3 regions of the Streptomyces sp. SLBN-31 genome follow, and region 1 is predicted to be linked to each of the others. Evidence: predicted binding sites of a transcription regulator. Region 1 holds the regulator's gene; each other region holds the start of a gene.
What was found. The regulator HrcA, encoded in region 1, represses chaperone genes, less so after heat shock. The targets are predictions, from matches to a motif close to TTNGCACTCNGNNNNNCNGAGTGCNAA.

Region 1 (5,809 bases):
CGGCGTCGTCGAGGACGAGACGTACAGCAGCGAGAGCTTCGCGCTGCGCCCCGGCGACAGCCTCCTGTGCGTCACCGACGGCGTCACCGAGCGCCGCTCCGGCTCCGCCCAGTTCGACGACGCCGACGGCCTCGCCTCCGCCCTGGCCGGCTGCGCGGGCCTGAGCGCCCAGCTGATCGCGGAGCGCATCAGACGCCTGGTGCACGAGTTCGGCGGACGGCCGCCCGAGGACGACCTGGCGCTGCTGGTGCTGCAGGCGGAGTGAGCAGCCGCGGCGGTACGGGACAATGGAAGGCATGCCTTCCGCACTCCCCGACGGCGAGCCGGTCCCCGCCGACGGCGCACTGCCCGCGTCCGCACTCGCCGGGGCCGCCACCCGCCCCCTCGGCTTCTATCTGCACGTCCCGTACTGCGCGACCCGCTGCGGCTACTGCGACTTCAACACCTACACCGCCACCGAGCTGCGCGGCACCGGCGGTGTCCTGGCCTCCCGCGACAACTACGCGGACACCCTGATCGACGAGATCCGCCTGGCCCGCAAGGTCCTGGGCGACGACCCGCGGCAGGTCCGCACGGTCTTCGTCGGCGGCGGCACCCCGACGCTGCTGGCCGCGGACGACCTCGTACGGATGCTCGGCGCGATCCGCGACGAGTTCGGACTGGCGGCGGACGCCGAGGTCACCACGGAGGCCAACCCCGAGTCGGTCGGCCCCGCCTACCTGGCCGCCCTCCGCGAGGGCGGCTTCAACCGGATCTCCTTCGGCATGCAGAGCGCGCGGCAGCACGTGCTGAAGGTCCTGGACCGCACCCACACACCCGGCCGCCCCGAGGCGTGCGTCGCGGAGGCCAGGGCCGCGGGCTTCGAGCACGTCAACCTGGACCTGATCTACGGCACCCCGGGCGAGTCGGACGACGACTGGCGGGCCTCGCTCCAGGCGGCGATCGGCGCCGGCCCGGACCACGTGTCGGCGTACGCCCTGATCGTCGAGGAGGGCACGCAGCTGGCCCGCCGGATCCGGCGGGGCGAGATCCCGATGACCGACGACGACGTCCACGCGGACCGGTACCTGATCGCCGAGGACGTCCTGTCGGGCGCGGGCTTCGACTGGTACGAGGTCTCCAACTGGGCGACCGCTGACGGCGCCCGCTGCCTGCACAACGAGCTGTACTGGCGCGGCGCCGACTGGTGGGGCGCGGGCCCCGGGGCGCACTCGCACGTCGGCGGGGTGCGCTGGTGGAACGTGAAGCACCCCGGCGCCTACGCGGCGGCCCTGGCGGCGGGCAGGTCCCCGGGGGCCGGCCGCGAGGTGCTGTCGGAGGAGGACCGGCGGGTGGAGCGCGTCCTGCTGGAGCTGCGCCTGCGCGACGGCGCGCCCCTGGAGCTGCTGAGGCCGGCAGGGCTCGCGGCGGCGCGCCGGGCCCTGACCGACGGACTGCTGCGGCAGGGCACGTACGAGGAGGGCCGGGCCGCGCTGACCCTGCGGGGGCGGCTGCTGGCGGACGCGGTGGTCAGGGACCTGGTCGACTGACCGCCGCCCGGGTCACTGCGGAGCGGTGACGAAGTCGATCAGTTCCTCCACGCGGCCCAGCAGCTCCGGCTCCAGGTCCTTGTAGGAGCCCACCCGCTTCAGGATCGCCTGCCACACGGCACCCGTGTTCTCCGACGGCCAGCCCAGCGCCCGGCACACCCCCGTCTTCCAGTCCTGGCCGTGCGGGACGCGCGGCCACGCCTCGATGCCCAGGGACGACGGCTTCACCGCCTCCCAGATGTCGATGTAGGGGTGCCCGACGACCAGCGCGTGCTCGCTGCTCACCTGCTGGGCGATCCGCCACTCCTTCGTGCCCGGCACCAGGTGGTCCACCAGGACGCCCAGCCGGGCGTCCGGTCCCGGCGCGAACTCGGCCACGATCGACGGCAGGTCGTCCACGCCCTCCAGGTACTCCACGACGACGCCCTCGATCCGCAGGTCGTCGCCCCAGACCTTCTCCACCAGCTCGGCGTCGTGCCGGCCCTCGACGTAGATCCGCCCGGCGCGGGCCACGCGCGCGCGTGCGCCGGGGACGGCGACCGAGCCGGACGCCGTCCGCGTGGGCCGTACCGGAGCGCCGCCCGCCGGACGGACGAGCGTCACCACGCGGCCCTCCAGCAGGAACCCGCGCGGCTCCATCGGGAACACCCGGTGCTTGCCGAAGCGGTCCTCCAGGGTCACCGTGCCCGCCTCGCAGCGGATCACCGCGCCGCAGAAACCGGTCCCCGCCTCCTCGACCACCAGACCGGGCTCCGCCGGGACCTCGGCGACGGGCTTGGGCTTCTTCCACGGCGGGGTCAGGTCCGGAGAGTACTGGCGCATTCGAACGACGATAGGAGAAGCGTCCCGACGATCACCGCGACACGCCGAAACGCGCTGCCAGCGCGTCCCGCTGCGCCCGGACGAACCCCGCGTCCACCACCGCTCCGTGACCGGGCACGTACAACGCGTCCTCGCCTCCCAGGTCGAGCAGGCGGTCGAGGGCAGCGGGCCAGTGGGACGGTACGGCGTCGGGACCCGCCTGCGGCTCGCCGGACTCCTCGACCAGGTCGCCGCAGAAGACGACCTCGGGGGAGCCGGGCACCAGGACGGCGAGGTCGCGGGCTGTGTGGCCGGGCCCCACGTTCGCCAGCAGCACCTGCCGGTCGCCGCCCAGGTCCAGGGTCCACTCGCCGGAGACGTGATGCCGGGGCGGGGCCAGGGAGTCCACCGCCTCGTCGGCCACGCGCGCGTCCAGCCCGTTGCGCACCGCGTCCTCGCGCAGCGCCTCGCGCGCGTGCCGGGCGCCGAGCAGCGCGTCCATGCCCACCGCGCCGTACACCTCCGCGCCCGCGAACGCCGCCGCACCGAGAACATGGTCGAAATGCGGGTGGGTCAGCGCGAGATGGGTCACACGCTGACCGGCCAGTTCCACGGCCTGCGAACGCAGCAGCGCGCCCTGCGCGAGGCTCGACCCCGCGTCGATCACCAGGGCCGCGCCGTCCCCGACGACCAGCCCCGCCGTGCAGTCCCAGCCGGGCAGCCGGCACCGCCCGACCCCGGCCGCCAGCCGCTCCCACCCGAGCTCTTCCCAAGTCACCGTCATACGGCGACGCTAGCCGCAGGAGCCGGTGGGGCGGGACCGACCTTGCCCTGGTGGTACCCGACCGCCGTACACTGGGCCGGGGAGTGCTGGCACTCGGACGGACAGAGTGCCAGGCCAGGCAACAGGGGACGACATCTGGAGGTGTGCGCGATGCTGAGTGAACGACGGCTCCAGGTACTGCGCGCCATCGTCCAGGACTATGTCGGCACGGAGGAGCCGGTCGGGTCCAAGGCCCTGACCGAGCGGCACAACCTCGGTGTTTCCCCGGCCACGGTCCGCAACGACATGGCGGCCCTGGAGGACGAGGGGTACATCGCCCAGCCGCACACCAGCGCCGGGCGCATCCCGACCGACAAGGGCTACCGCCTGTTCGTCGACAAGCTCGCCGGCGTCAAGCCGATGACCGCGCCCGAGCGGCGCGCGATTCAGAACTTCCTCGACGGCGCCGTCGACCTGGACGACGTGGTGGCCCGCACCGTGCGGCTGCTCGCGCAGCTGACGCGGCAGGTCGCCGTCGTGCAGTATCCGTCGCTGACCCGCTCGACCGTGCGGCACGTGGAGCTGCTCTCGCTCGCCCCCGCGCGCGTGATGCTCGTGCTGATCACGGACACCGGGCGGGTGGAGCAGCGGATGGTCGACTGCCCGGCGCCCTTCGGGGAGGCCTCGCTCGCGGACCTGCGGGCGCGGCTGAACAGCAGGGTCGCGGGACGCCGGTTCACGGACGTGCCGCGGCTGGTCGAGGACCTGCCCGAGGGTTTCGACGTGGAGGACCGGGGCACCGTCTCGACAGTGCTTTCCACCCTCCTCGAAACCCTCGTCGAGGAGAACGAGGAGCGGCTGATGATCGGCGGAACCGCCAATCTGACCCGCTTCGGACATGACTTCCCCCTCACCATCCGGCCCGTGCTCGAGGCGCTGGAGGAGCAGGTCGTGCTCCTCAAGTTGCTTGGCGAGGCCGGGGATTCGGGCATGACCGTACGCATCGGTCATGAGAACGCCTACGAGGGACTCAACTCCACGTCCGTGGTCTCGGTCGGCTACGGTTCGGGCGGCGAGGCAGTCGCCAAGCTCGGCGTGGTCGGACCGACCCGCATGGATTACCCGGGAACGATGGGAGCGGTACGCGCAGTGGCACGGTACGTCGGACAGATCCTGGCGGAGTCGTAAGTGGCCACGGACTACTACGCCGTTCTCGGCGTGCGCCGCGACGCGTCGCAGGAAGAGATCAAGAAGGCCTTCCGGCGGCTCGCACGCGAGCTGCACCCGGACGTCAACCCCGATCCGAAGACCCAGGAGCGGTTCAAGGAGATCAACGCCGCCTACGAGGTGCTGTCGGACCCGCAGAAGAAGCAGGTCTACGACCTCGGCGGCGACCCGCTCTCACAGGCGGGCGGCGGTGGCGCGGGCGGCTTCGGCGCCGGCGGCTTCGGGAACTTCTCGGACATCATGGACGCCTTCTTCGGTACGGCGTCCCAGCGCGGTCCTCGCTCGCGCACCCGGCGCGGCCAGGACGCGATGATCCGGCTGGAGATCGAGCTGGACGAGGCGGCCTTCGGCACGACCAAGGACATCCAGGTCGACACGGCCATCGTCTGCAACACCTGCAACGGCGAGGGGGCGGCCCCCGGCACCTCCGCGCAGACGTGCGACATGTGCCGCGGCCGCGGTGAGGTCTCGCAGGTGACCCGGTCCTTCCTGGGCCAGGTCATGACCTCCCGGCCCTGCCCGCAGTGCCAGGGCTTCGGCACGGTCGTGCCGACGCCGTGCCCGGAGTGCGCCGGCGACGGCCGCATCCGCTCGCGTCGCACGCTGACGGTCAAGATCCCCGCCGGCGTGGACAACGGCACCCGCATCCAGCTCGCGGGCGAGGGCGAGGTCGGTCCGGGCGGTGGCCCGGCCGGTGACCTGTACGTCGAGATCCACGAGCTGCCGCACTCCACCTTCCAACGGCGCGGCGACGATCTGCACTGCACGGTGACGATCCCGATGACGGCGGCGTCCCTCGGCACCAAGGTGCCGCTGGAGACGCTGGACGGCATGGAGGAGGTCGACATCCGGCCCGGCACCCAGTCCGGCCAGTCGATCCCGCTGCACGGCCGGGGCGTCACGCATCTGCGCGGCGGCGGCCGGGGCGACCTCGTCGTCCACGTCGAGGTCCAGACCCCGAACAAGCTCGACCCCGAGCAGGAGCGGCTGCTGCGCGAGCTGGCCAAGCTGCGCGGCGAGGAGCGCCCGCAGGGGCAGTTCCAACCGGGGCAGCAGGGGCTGTTCTCGCGGCTGAAGGACGCGTTCAACGGTCGCTGAGCCGGGGGTGGGGGTCGCTCGCCGTGGCCGGGGGCCCGCGGCCCCCGGATCCCCGCTTCGGCCCTGAACGGGCCTCGTCCTCAACCGCCGGACGGGCTGGAATCGCGCGGGCCGGCGCCACGGCGAAGCCCTGGGCCGGCCCCCGTCTCGTAGCGACGGACCAGCCGTGATGCGGCCCCGTGCGCCAAGGGGACGGCCCGATTCGGACTTGTTCGGGGGACGTGACAACATGCGGGCATGTCCTCCGCGCTGACCGATCTCTTCCCACACCCGATCGTGCAGGCCCCCATGGCGGGTGGCGTTTCCGTACCGCATCTCGCGCAGGCCGTGTCCGAGGCCGGAGGGCTGGGGTTCCTGGCCGCCGGGTACAAGACCGCCGACGGCATGTACC
Region 2 (5,809 bases), on a different contig from region 1:
TGGGAGTGACCGTGGCCGTGGCCCGCGGCCGCCGGCTCCTCCTCTTCCTTCTTCTCGACGACCAGGGTCTCGGTCGTGAGGAGCAGGGAGGCGATGGAGGCGGCGTTCTCCAGGGCGGAGCGGGTGACCTTGACCGGGTCAATGACGCCGGCCTTGATCAGGTCGCCGTACTCGCCGGTGGCGGCGTTGAAGCCCTGGCCCTTGTCGAGGTCGGCGACCTTGGAGGTGATGACGTAGCCCTCCAGGCCGGCGTTCTCGGCGATCCAGCGCAGCGGCTCGACGACCGCGCGGCGGACCACGGCGACACCGGTGGCCTCGTCGCCGGTGCGGCCGAGGCCGCCGTCCAGCACCTTGGCGGCGTGGACCAGAGCGGAGCCACCACCGGAGACGATGCCCTCCTCGACCGCGGCGCGGGTCGCGGAGATGGCGTCCTCCAGACGGTGCTTCTTCTCCTTCAGCTCCACCTCGGTGGCGGCGCCGACCTTGATCACGCACACGCCGCCGGCCAGCTTCGCGAGGCGCTCCTGGAGCTTCTCGCGGTCCCAGTCGGAGTCGGTGTTCTCGATCTCGGCCTTGATCTGGTTGACGCGGCCGACGACGTCCTCGGAGTTGCCGGCGCCGTCGACGATGGTCGTGTCGTCCTTGGTGACGGTCACGCGGCGGGCGGAGCCCAGCACGTCCAGACCGGCCTGGTCGAGCTTGAGGCCGACCTCCTCGGAGATGACCGTGGCGCCGGTGAGGACCGCCATGTCCTGCAGCATCGCCTTGCGGCGGTCACCGAAGCCGGGGGCCTTGACCGCGACCGCGTTGAAGGTGCCGCGGATCTTGTTGACGACCAGGGTGGACAGGGCCTCGCCCTCGACGTCCTCGGCGATGATCAGCAGCGGCTTGGAGGAGCCGGCCTGGATGACCTTCTCCAGCAGCGGCAGCAGGTCGGCGATCGAGGAGATCTTGCCCTGGTTGATCAGGATGTACGGGTCGTCGAGGACGGCCTCCATACGCTCCTGGTCGGTGACGAAGTACGGGGACAGGTAGCCCTTGTCGAAGGCCATGCCCTCGGTGAAGTCCAGCTCCAGACCGAAGGTGTTGGACTCCTCGACGGTGATGACACCGTCCTTGCCGACCTTGTCCATCGCCTCGGCGATGAGCTCGCCGACCTGGCTGTCCTGGGCGGACAGGCCGGCCACGGCGGCGATGTCGGACTTCTCGTCGATCGGGCGGGCGGTCGCGAGAAGTTCCTCGGAGATCGCGGCGACGGCCGCGTCGATGCCCTTCTTCAGCAGCGCCGGGGAGGCACCCGCGGCCACGTTCTTCAGGCCCTCGCGTACCAGCGCCTGGGCGAGCACGGTGGCGGTGGTGGTGCCGTCACCAGCGATGTCGTTGGTCTTGGTCGCCACCTCCTTCACCAGCTGCGCGCCGAGGTTCTCGTACGGGTCCTCGATCTCGACCTCGCGGGCGATGGTGACGCCGTCGTTGGTGATGGTCGGGGCGCCGAACTTCTTGTCGATGACGACGTTGCGGCCCTTGGGACCGATCGTCACCTTGACCGTGTCGGCCAGCTTGTTGACGCCGCGCTCGAGGGCGCGACGGGCGTCCTCGTCGAACTTCAGGATCTTCGCCATGACAGCGGGAGCCCTCTCGGAATCTGTGGGTTCAAAAAGACACTGCGCCCCGGGCGCCCGGCTTCTTATCGGTCGCGGGGGGCCAGGGGCGCAGTTCGGAAAAACTCTGAGGCAGTACTACTTCTCGATGATCGCGAGCACGTCGCGAGCCGAGAGGACGAGGTACTCCTCGCCGTTGTACTTCACCTCGGTGCCGCCGTACTTGCTGTACAGCACGATGTCGCCGGTCTTGACGTCGAGCGGCAGGCGCTCGCCGTTCTCGAACCGGCCCGGGCCCACGGCCAGGACGACGCCCTCCTGGGGCTTCTCCTTGGCGGTGTCCGGGATGACCAGGCCAGAGGCCGTGGTCTGCTCGGCGTCCAGCGGCTGGACCACAATGCGGTCCTCGAGCGGCTTGATGGCAACCTTGGAGCTGGCGGTCGTCACGATCCGACCTCCCCCTTCGGAGATCTCACGGGGTTAACTGTCTGAGGTGGCGACCAGGTCGATCCGTCGTCGCGGGTGCCGGACCTGCCCGTCGCTTGTTTGGCACTCTCCAGGGGGGAGTGCCAGAGCCGAGACTATGACCGCGATTAGCACTCGGTCAAGCGGACTGCTAATCCCGACGGCGCGTCGGCCCCGGGAGACGGTCGAAGCGGCGCGCCGCGGAAGGGTGCCGGCCGCCGTGCCGGACGCGTACCGTCGGCCCATGCCCTCCCGGTCCCTGTCGTCCGACGGCTGCGCGCTCGTGGTTCTCCTCCCGGCCGAAGTCGCCTTCGGCCTGGTGTTCGCCGCCGCCCTGGCGCTGAACGGGCACGCGTGGGGCGCGATGGTGTGGCTGGGCGGGGCGGCGGTGGTGGCCCTGGCGGCCGCCGTCTTCTTCTTCCGGGACGGGTTCGCCGTGACCGGCGGGGGGCAGTTACTGGCGGCCCTGTTCTTCCTCGCGGTGGCGCTCGGCTACAGGTAGTCCTCCAGCCGTGCCACCGTCAGCCCGCGTTCCTGTGCCGCCCGCAGCAGTCCTCGGGTGCGTTCGACGAGGGTCGGGAAGGCCGACTCGCCCGACGGCACCGAGACGATGTCGCCCGCCCGCAGCCGGCGCTCGCCCCGGGCGAACGTCGGCTCCCCGGCCTCCATCGACGCCCGCCACAGCACGACCGCCGAGACACCGCAGTCGGCCGCCGCGCGCAGGGTGGTGGTGTCGTAGGTGCCGTACGGCGGGCGGAAGAGGCGGGGGCGGACGCCGAAGCGGGAGCGGAGCTTGTCCTGCTGGCCGCAGATCTCGGCGCGCTGGCCCGCGTAGGGCAGACCGCGCAGGGCGGAGTGGTCGAGGGTGTGGTTCTGGATGCCGGCGCCCGCCGAGCGCAGGCGGGCGAAGTGGCCGTACCTCGGTCCGACGACGCTGTCGGTGAGGAACATGCTGACCGGCAGGCGCAGTTCACGGACCATGTCGACGAAGCGGGGGTCCTGCTCGGCGCCGTCGTCGTAGGTGAGGAAGACGACCCTGTCGCGGGTGGCGACGCGGGAGACGACGGGCAGGGGGCGCGCCGCGCGGGCCGTCCGGGCGCGCGCCGGTCTCGGGGGGCGGGCCAGCGGCTCCGGCAGGCCCCAGCGCCGGAACGGCGGTACGGCGGCGCCCGAGGGGCCGTCGGCCCGCACCCGCTGGGCCGCCTTCTCACCGAGCCGTTCGATGGGCGCGACGGACGGGGCGCAGCCGGTGAGCAGGACCAGCGCCAGGACGCCCGTCACCAGGCCCCGGCGCCTCACAGGTAGTCCTCCAGGCGGGCCACCGCGTACCCCTCGGCAGTGACCTTGTTCAGGAAGCGCCGCATGTCGTCGACCATGGTGCCCTTCCACTCGGCGCGGCCCCGGAAGTGGGTGAGCACGATGTCGCCGGGGTGCAGGTCCCGGTCGTCCTCCCGGTACTCCCAGTGGTCGACGAAGACCTCCTCGTCCCAGATCGGCGCGTACCGGATGCCGCAGGACTTCGCGGCGCGCAGGGTGTCCTGGTTGTAGTTGCCGAAGGGCGGCCGGAAGACGGTCGGGGCCTTGCCGAACTGCCTCTTCATGATTTCCTGCATGCCGCAGATCTCGCGCTTCTGCCGCGCGTACGACAGCCCCGGCAGGTAGGGGTGGGTGAGGGTGTGGTTGTTGAGGGTGACGCCCTTGGACTGCATGTCGCGGAAGTACGCGTAGTCGTCCTTGACCAGGAAGTTGCTGAGGAAGGCGGAGTACGGGATCTTCAGCTGGTTCATCATCCGCAGGAACGCCCGGTCCTTCTCGGCGCCGTCGTCGATGGTGAGGAAGACGACCTTCTGCCGGGTGGGGACCGTGGTGAACACCGGCGGCAGGCCCAGCTCCTCCTGGTCGTCGACCTCGAAGCCCCGGCGGGCGGTGATGTGCGGCTTGTGCAGCGGCGGGGGCGGGGCCGTCAGGGGCACCTGCTTCAACCCCCAGTACCTGGCCGCCCGGGCGCGCGCGGCGTAGGCCGTGCGCAGCTTCGTGGCGTACGAGTCCAGGGCGCGGGCCTCGGACGACTTCAGGCGGGGCTGGCCGGCGGCCGGGCGTACCTCCCGGCCCGCGTCCTGCGCACAGCCGGAGGCGACGGCGGCGACGGCGACGGCGACGGCGACGGCGAGCACAGCGATTCCGCCACGGACTCGCGCCCCACAAGATGACCTGTTTTTGTCATTTTGTACTACTGCTCGCATGGGCCCGGATCTTCGCAGCCCCCGGCCCGCAACCCCGTCCGACACCTCGGCCGCACGCACACCGTCCCCCGGCTGGCCCACAATGAGCCGGTGAACGACCTCGCACCCCTTCTCACCCCCGAAGGCCGCGCCCTCCTCGACGAGGTGCGCGACACCGCCCCGGCCGACGAACTCGCCGTGGCGACCCGGCTGCGCCGCGACCACCCCGCCGAACTGGTGTCGGCGGCGCTCGGCCAGGCCCGGTTGCGGCAGCGGGCGGCGGCCAAGTTCGGCCAGGAGGACGCGGGGCGCATGTTCTTCACGCCCAACGGCGTCGAGCAGTCGACCCGGGCCGCCGTCGCCGCGTACCGGGCCGGGCGGCTGCGGGCGCTGGGCGTGACCTCGCTCGCGGACCTGTGCTGCGGAATCGGCGGGGACGCGATCGCGCTGGCCCGCGCGGGCATCAGGGTCCTCGCCGTGGACCGGGACCCGGTGACGGCGGCCGCGGCGCGGGCGAACGCCGAGGCGCTGGGGCTGACGGACCTGATCGAGGTGCGGGAGGCCGATGTCACGGAGGTCGGCACCACGGGCTGGGACGCCGTGTTCGTCGACCCCGCCCGGCGCGGCGGCCGGGGGCGCATCTTCGACCCCGAGGCCTACTCGCCGCCCCTGTCCTGGGCCGTCGAAGCGGCCCGCACGGCACCGCACGCCGCGCTGAAGGTCGCGCCCGGCATTCCGCACGAGGCCGTCCCGGCCGACGCCGAAGCCGAGTGGATCTCGGACGGCGGGGACGTGAAGGAGGCGGTGCTGTGGTTCGGGACGGCGCCGGGGGCGGTCCGGGCCACCCTGCTGCCCGGGCCGCGCACCCTGCTCGGCCGCGGCCTCCCCGACCCCGAAGTCCGGCCGGTCGGGCGGTACTTGTACGAGCCCGACGGCGCCGTCATCCGCGCCCACCTGGTCGCCGAGGTGGCCGAGGAGGTGGGCGGCGGCCTGATCGACCCGACCATCGCCTATGTCACCTCGGACGAGCGGCACGAGTCGCCGTATGCCACCGCCTACGAGATCACCGACCAACTCCCCTTCAACGTGAAGAAGTTGAAGGCACTGCTGCGCGAGCGCGGGGTCGGGACGCTGACCGTGAAGAAGCGCGGGTCGGCGGTGGAGCCGGAGGAACTGCGCAGGAAGGTCAAGCCGTCCGGCCCGCACTCGGCGACGGTGTTCCTGACGCGGGTCGCGGGGGCGCCGACCATGCTGATCGGTGCCCCCGCCGCCTAGCCGGACTACTGGTGCTGGACCGTCCTGAGCGAGCCCAGGTGCGGGTCCGAGCCGAGCGGGCCCGTGCGGGCCACGGTGTCCGGCTGCCCGCCGTTGGTACGGGCCGCGTAGGTGCTCTGCAGGGACGTCGTCGGGATGACGCCGTTGTAGTACGGGTTGTAGACGAACTGGCTCGCGCTCGCGCTGATCGCGGCGCCCGCGGTGTCCAGCGCGGCCTTGGCGACCGAACCCGTGCCGCCGAACGCG
Region 3 (5,809 bases), on a different contig from region 1:
GCGGATGAAGTCGCCGTCGAGCCCGACGGACCCGACGGTGATCACCTGCTTGCCGGTCAGCTTCTTCGTCCAGCCGGCCAGGTTCAGGTCGGCGCCGTCGAACTCGGGCAGCCAGTAACGCCGGGTGGAGGCGTGGAACGCGTCGACGCCCGCCGCCGCCAGCGGGGCGAGGATCGCCTCCAGCTCCTCGGGGGTCTCGGCGAGCCGAGCGGTGTAGTCCTGCTGCTTCCACTGCGAGTAGCGGAAGATGATCGGGAACTCGGGCGACACGGTCTCCCGCACGGCCGCGACGATCTCCGCCGCGAACTTCGCACGGGCGACGAGGTCACCGCCGTACGCGTCCGTGCGGTGGTTCGTCCCCGCCCACAGGAACTGGTCGACCAGGTAGCCGTGCGCGCCGTGGATCTCCACGCCGTCGAAGCCGATGCGCTCGGCGGCCGCGGCGGCCTCGGCGAACGCGCCGATGACGTCGTCCACGTCGCGCTGGGTCATCGCCCGGCCGGTCGGCTCGGCACCGGCGGTGACCAGGCCGGAGGGGCCGACGGCGGGGGCGTCGGGGAAGGGCGGGTCGCCCTGCTCGCGGACCATGCCGATGTGCCACAGCTGCGGCACGATCGTGCCGCCCGCCGCGTGCACCGCCTCGGCGACCCGCTGCCAGCCCGCCAGTTGCTGCTCGCCGTGGAAGCGCGGGACGCGGTCGCTCTGCCCGGCGGACTCGTGGCCGACATAGGTGCCCTCGGTGACGATCAGACCGACGCCGGCGGCGGCGCGGCGGGCGTAGTACGAGACCACGTCCTCGCCGGGGATGCCGCCAGGGGAGAACTGGCGGGTCATCGGCGCCATCACGATGCGGTTGGGGACGGTCAGGCCGTTGATCGCGGTGGGCCGGGACAGGATCTCGGCGGCGCGGGAGGTGGTGGCGGTCACGCGGGGGTACTCCTCGGTATGTGCATACGCATAGACACTGCTTCAGCGTCAACCGCCGCACGCGTCACCGCATTTCCGGCCGCCCTGTGACCCCGGACACGCCGAAGGGCGGCACCGCCTGCCGGAGCAGGAAGTGCCGCCCTCCTTAGGGACGTTGATCAGCCGTCAGGCGGATCAGAAGTCCATGTCACCGCCCGGCATGCCGCCACCGGCGGGCGCGGCGGCCTTCTCCGGCTTGTCGGCGATGACGGCCTCGGTGGTGAGGAAGAGCGCGGCGATGGAGGCGGCGTTCTGCAGGGCAGAGCGCGTGACCTTCGCCGGGTCGATGATGCCTTCCTTGACCAGGTCGACGTACTCGCCGGTCGCGGCGTTGAGGCCGTGACCCGGGGTGAGGTTGCGGACCTTCTCCACCACGACGCCGCCCTCGAGGCCGGCGTTGACGGCGATCTGCTTCAGCGGGGCCTCGAGCGCGATGCGCACGGCGTTGGCGCCGGTCGCCTCGTCACCCTCGAGGTCCAGCTTCTCGAAGACGCTGGACGCCTGGATGAGCGCGACGCCACCACCGGCGACGATGCCCTCCTCGACGGCGGCCTTCGCGTTGCGGACGGCGTCCTCGATGCGGTGCTTGCGCTCCTTGAGCTCCACCTCGGTGGCGGCACCGGCCTTGATGACCGCGACACCGCCGGCGAGCTTCGCCAGGCGCTCCTGCAGCTTCTCGCGGTCGTAGTCCGAGTCGCTGTTCTCGATCTCGGCGCGGATCTGGTTCACGCGGCCCGCGACCTGGTCGCTGGCACCGGCACCGTCGACGATGGTGGTCTCGTCCTTGGTGATGACTACCTTGCGGGCCTTGCCCAGCAGGTCGAGGGTGGCGTTCTCCAGCTTGAGGCCGACCTCCTCGGAGATGACCTCGCCGCCCGTGAGGATGGCGATGTCGCCGAGCATGGCCTTGCGGCGGTCGCCGAAGCCCGGGGCCTTGACGGCGACGGACTTGAAGGTGCCGCGGATCTTGTTGACGACCAGGGTCGACAGGGCCTCGCCCTCGACGTCCTCGGCGATGATCAGCAGCGGCTTGCCCGACTGCATGACCTTCTCCAGCAGCGGGAGCAGGTCCTTGACCGAGGAGATCTTGGAGTTGGCGATCAGGATGTACGGGTCGTCGAGGACGGCCTCCATACGCTCCATGTCGGTGGCGAAGTACGCCGAGATGTAGCCCTTGTCGAAGCGCATACCCTCGGTGAGCTCCAGCTCCAGACCGAAGGTCTGGGACTCCTCGACGGTGATGACGCCTTCCTTGCCGACCTTGTCCATGGCCTCGGCGATGAGCTCGCCGATCTGGGTGTCGGCGGCGGAGATGGAGGCCGTCGAAGCGATCTGCTCCTTGGTCTCGACATCCTTCGCCTGCTCCAGCAGGGCACCGGAGACGGCCTCGACGGCCTTCTCGATACCGCGCTTGAGGGCCATCGGGTTGGCGCCGGCGGCTACGTTGCGCAGGCCCTCCTTGACCAGGGCCTGGGCGAGAACGGTCGCCGTGGTCGTACCGTCACCGGCGACGTCGTCCGTCTTCTTGGCGACTTCCTTGACCAGCTCGGCGCCGATCTTCTCGTACGGGTCCTCGAGCTCGATCTCCTTGGCGATGGAGACACCATCGTTGGTGATCGTGGGGGCGCCCCACTTCTTCTCGAGGACGACGTTGCGGCCCTTGGGGCCGAGCGTCACCTTCACGGCGTCCGCGAGCTGGTTCATGCCGCGCTCGAGGCCGCGCCGCGCCTCCTCGTCGAACGCGATGATCTTGGCCATGTGAAGTGGTCCCTCCAGGACTGGGGGTGATTCCTTCGGACCGCGCCCGCGCCCGCGACGGACGGCTCGCCGACCCGTGGGTTCCTTGCCCCACCCGGCCTGCGGGCCTCACCGACCCGGTCCTTCTTTGTCACTCTCACCTTCAGAGTGCTAACGCCAATGATTAGCACTCGCCCCTGCCGAGTGCAAGCGCCTCCCGTGGACTGAGCCCCCGGAGCGCCGGGCGCGGGGGGCGCAGACGGAGCGCGTCGGGCCGTGCGGAGCGCGGGCATGCCGGAGGGCCCGCACCCATGACTCCCCATGGGGTACGAGCCCTCCGAAGAAAAGAAGAACGACGCTGCTGTCTACCCGGCGCGTGCTTCAGCTGGTCGCCAGTCGGACCATGTCCGCCTGCGGCCCCTTCTGGCCCTGCGAGATCTCGAAATCGACCCGCTGGCCCTCTTCCAGGGTGCGGTACCCGTCCATCTGGATGGCGCTGTAGTGGACGAAAACATCCGCACCACCGTCGACCGCGATGAAGCCGTACCCCTTCTCCGCGTTGAACCACTTGACGGTGCCCTGAGCCATGCCTAACTCCCCTATTACTGGCCCTTGCACAGATCCGCACTTCGCGGATCCGGGTCAGACCTCACCCCCCACGGTTTGGGGGCGTGCGCCGGAACGCGTCGACCGCGGCTGAATGTATCTGTCCAACTGCCGTCTGCAACAGGTCAATCGGACGAGAATTCTGGACGGCAGGGGTCCGGAATGTAGTGAGAATTCGCCCGAATTCAGGGCAAGTCGGGCTCCATAAAAGGAACAAAAGCCGCGAAAGGCATGCACACTTTGGCTGCATCTCGACGGGCACGCGGCAGGAATTCTGGGCTCCCGATCCGGAGATCAGCAGCGCGTTCCCCAACTGTACCGCGCTCAACCACACTGAATTGCCCCCTCCGCTTCTCTTACGGAGGGGGCAATTCGATGAACTCTTCGTAACCGGCGTTACCGAAGGTAATGATCGGTCATTCGGTCAGCCCCCGGCGACGGCCGGGATGATCGACACGCCCGCACCGTCCGGGGTCGCCGTCTCCAGTCCCTGCTCGAACCGCACGTCGTCGTCGTTGACGTACACGTTGACGAAGCGGCGCAGCTTGCCCTGGTCGTCCAGGACGCGGGCGGCGATGCCGGTGTGGTTCTTCTCCAGGTCGGCGATGACCTCGGCGAGGGTGGCACCCTCGGCGCTCACCTCGGCCTGGCCGCCGGTGTAGGTGCGCAGGATGGTGGGGATGCGGACGGACACGCTCATGTTCAAGACCTCCGGTCAGGTAAGCGCCCCAGGGGCGCGGGGCTGTGTTCGGTGTGCGGCTACCGCCGCGTGGGCGCGACCAGCCCCCACCGGCCCGCAGTCGAAAGATCGGCTAGGCGAGCCCGGCCTCGCGGAACGAATCGAGGTTGGGGCGAATGGTCGCAGTCAACCCCGTGCCTGCCACCGCATCCAGCGTCTTGAGGCCGTCGCCGGTGTTCAGCACGACCGTGGTCAGGGCCGGGTCCAGCACGCCGTTCTCGATGAGCTTGCGCGTCACGCCCACGGTCACGCCGCCGGCGGTCTCGGCGAAGATGCCCTCGGTGCGGGCCAGCAGCTTGATGGCGTCGACGACCTGCTCGTCGTTCACGTCCTCCACGGCACCGCCCGTGCGGCGCGCGATGTCCAGGACGTACGGCCCGTCGGCCGGGTTGCCGATGGCCAGGGACTTGGCGATGGTGTTCGGCTTCTGCGGCCGCACCACGTCGTGGCCCGCCTTGTAGGCGACCGACACCGGCGAGCACCCCTCGGCCTGAGCCCCGAAGATCTTGTACGGCTTGTCCTCGACGAGCCCGAGCTTGATCAGCTCCTGCAGCCCCTTGTCGATCTTCGTCAGCTGCGAGCCGGAGGCGATGGGGACCACGAGCTGGTCGGGGAGCTTCCAGCCGAGCTGCTCGCAGATCTCGTACGCCAGGGTCTTGGACCCTTCCGCGTAGTAGGGCCGCAGGTTGACGTTGACGAAGCCCCATCCCTCGCCGGCCGGGTCGCCGATCAGCTCGGAGCAGAAGCGGTTCACGTCGTCGTAGTTGCCCTCGATGCCCACGAGCTCGCCGCCGTAGACCGCGGCCATGACGACCTTGCCCTGCTCCAGGTCGTGCGGGATGAACACGCAGGACCGGAAGCCGGCGCGGGCCGCGGCGGCGCCGACGGCACCCGCGAGGTTGCCGGTGGAGGAGCAGGAGAGCGTGGTGAAGCCGAAGGCGCGCGCGGCCTCCAGGGCCTGGGCGACGACGCGGTCCTTGAAGGAGTGCGTCGGGTTGCCGGAGTCGTCCTTCACGTACAGTCCGCCGGTGACACCCAGCTCGCGCGCCAGGTTTTCGGCCTTGACGAGCTTGGTCCAGCCGGGGTTGATGTTCGGCTTGTCCGCCACGTCCGCCGGGACGGGCAGCAGCGGCGCGTAGCGCCAGATGTTCGCGGGTCCCGCCTCGATGCGCTTGCGGAGCTCCTCGGTGTCGTAGGCCGAGAAGTCGTACGCGATCTCGAGCGGGCCGAAACACTCCTCGCAGGCGAAGACCGGGCCGAGCGGCACCCGGTGACCGCACTCGCGGCAGGAAAGCGCCGAGGCGGGCCCGAGGTCTACGGTCGTGGAGTCGGTGGTGCTTGCAACAGTCTGCGCAGCCATGTGAGGCGAGGCCCTTTCTCCTCATCTTCCTCACGACGCATCTCGCCGTGAGACGGATTTGGCACCTTCCCTAGCCGGGAGCCTCGCGGAATGATCAACGTTGATCTACGAGACCGGCTGGAGGGTTGCCGGGGCTTCATCGGGCCGTATCCCTCTGCCCCTCTGGATGAGCGGTATGTGGTTGTTGAACTCGTTGAACGCGAGACGACCCCCGACATGCGATGGTCATCAGCGTTGTTCAAGACTGTAACCGAAGGCCAGGACAGTTGAGATAGCCGTCCGAACCGCGAGATGGATCACAATCCGGTCCTTTCGCCGAGAGAACGCAGAGGAGCCGCCTACGTGCTGGAAGAAGTCGAGCGCTGGCTGAGCACCCACTCCTGGTCCGTCACCGACCGCCC

Region 2: a site for HrcA is predicted at 2,195-2,221, ahead of groES (co-chaperone GroES). Genes of this name have one in related genera too.
Region 3: a site for HrcA is predicted at 2,888-2,914, ahead of groL (chaperonin GroEL). Genes of this name have one in related genera too.

What each region holds. Positions count from the first base shown of each region.
Region 1 covers NZ_VFNC01000002.1:3,181,165-3,186,973, reverse strand. Annotated here, with positions in the region: gene FBY22_RS34520 (SpoIIE family protein phosphatase) at 1-265, shown strand, start outside; gene hemW (radical SAM family heme chaperone HemW) at 297-1,529, shown strand; gene FBY22_RS34510 (DUF3097 domain-containing protein) at 1,542-2,351, opposite strand; gene FBY22_RS34505 (MBL fold metallo-hydrolase) at 2,383-3,114, opposite strand; gene hrcA (heat-inducible transcriptional repressor HrcA) at 3,265-4,281, shown strand; gene dnaJ (molecular chaperone DnaJ) at 4,282-5,418, shown strand; gene FBY22_RS34490 (nitronate monooxygenase) at 5,656-5,809, shown strand, end outside.
Region 2 covers NZ_VFNC01000001.1:174,972-180,780, reverse strand. Annotated here, with positions in the region: gene groL (chaperonin GroEL) at 1-1,622, opposite strand, end outside; gene groES (co-chaperone GroES) at 1,740-2,048, opposite strand; gene FBY22_RS00920 (hypothetical protein) at 2,311-2,568, shown strand; gene FBY22_RS00915 (polysaccharide deacetylase family protein) at 2,559-3,365, opposite strand; gene FBY22_RS00910 (polysaccharide deacetylase family protein) at 3,362-4,309, opposite strand; gene FBY22_RS00905 (THUMP-like domain-containing protein) at 4,292-5,563, shown strand; gene FBY22_RS00900 (cell wall-binding repeat-containing protein) at 5,569-5,809, opposite strand, start outside.
Region 3 covers NZ_VFNC01000003.1:346,568-352,376, forward strand. Annotated here, with positions in the region: gene FBY22_RS39060 (NADH:flavin oxidoreductase) at 1-927, opposite strand, end outside; gene groL (chaperonin GroEL) at 1,102-2,724, opposite strand; gene FBY22_RS39070 (cold-shock protein) at 3,085-3,291, opposite strand; gene FBY22_RS39075 (MoaD/ThiS family protein) at 3,734-4,009, opposite strand; gene thrC (threonine synthase) at 4,122-5,408, opposite strand; SAM riboswitch class I at 5,427-5,581, opposite strand; gene FBY22_RS39085 (glucosyl-3-phosphoglycerate synthase) at 5,751-5,809, shown strand, end outside.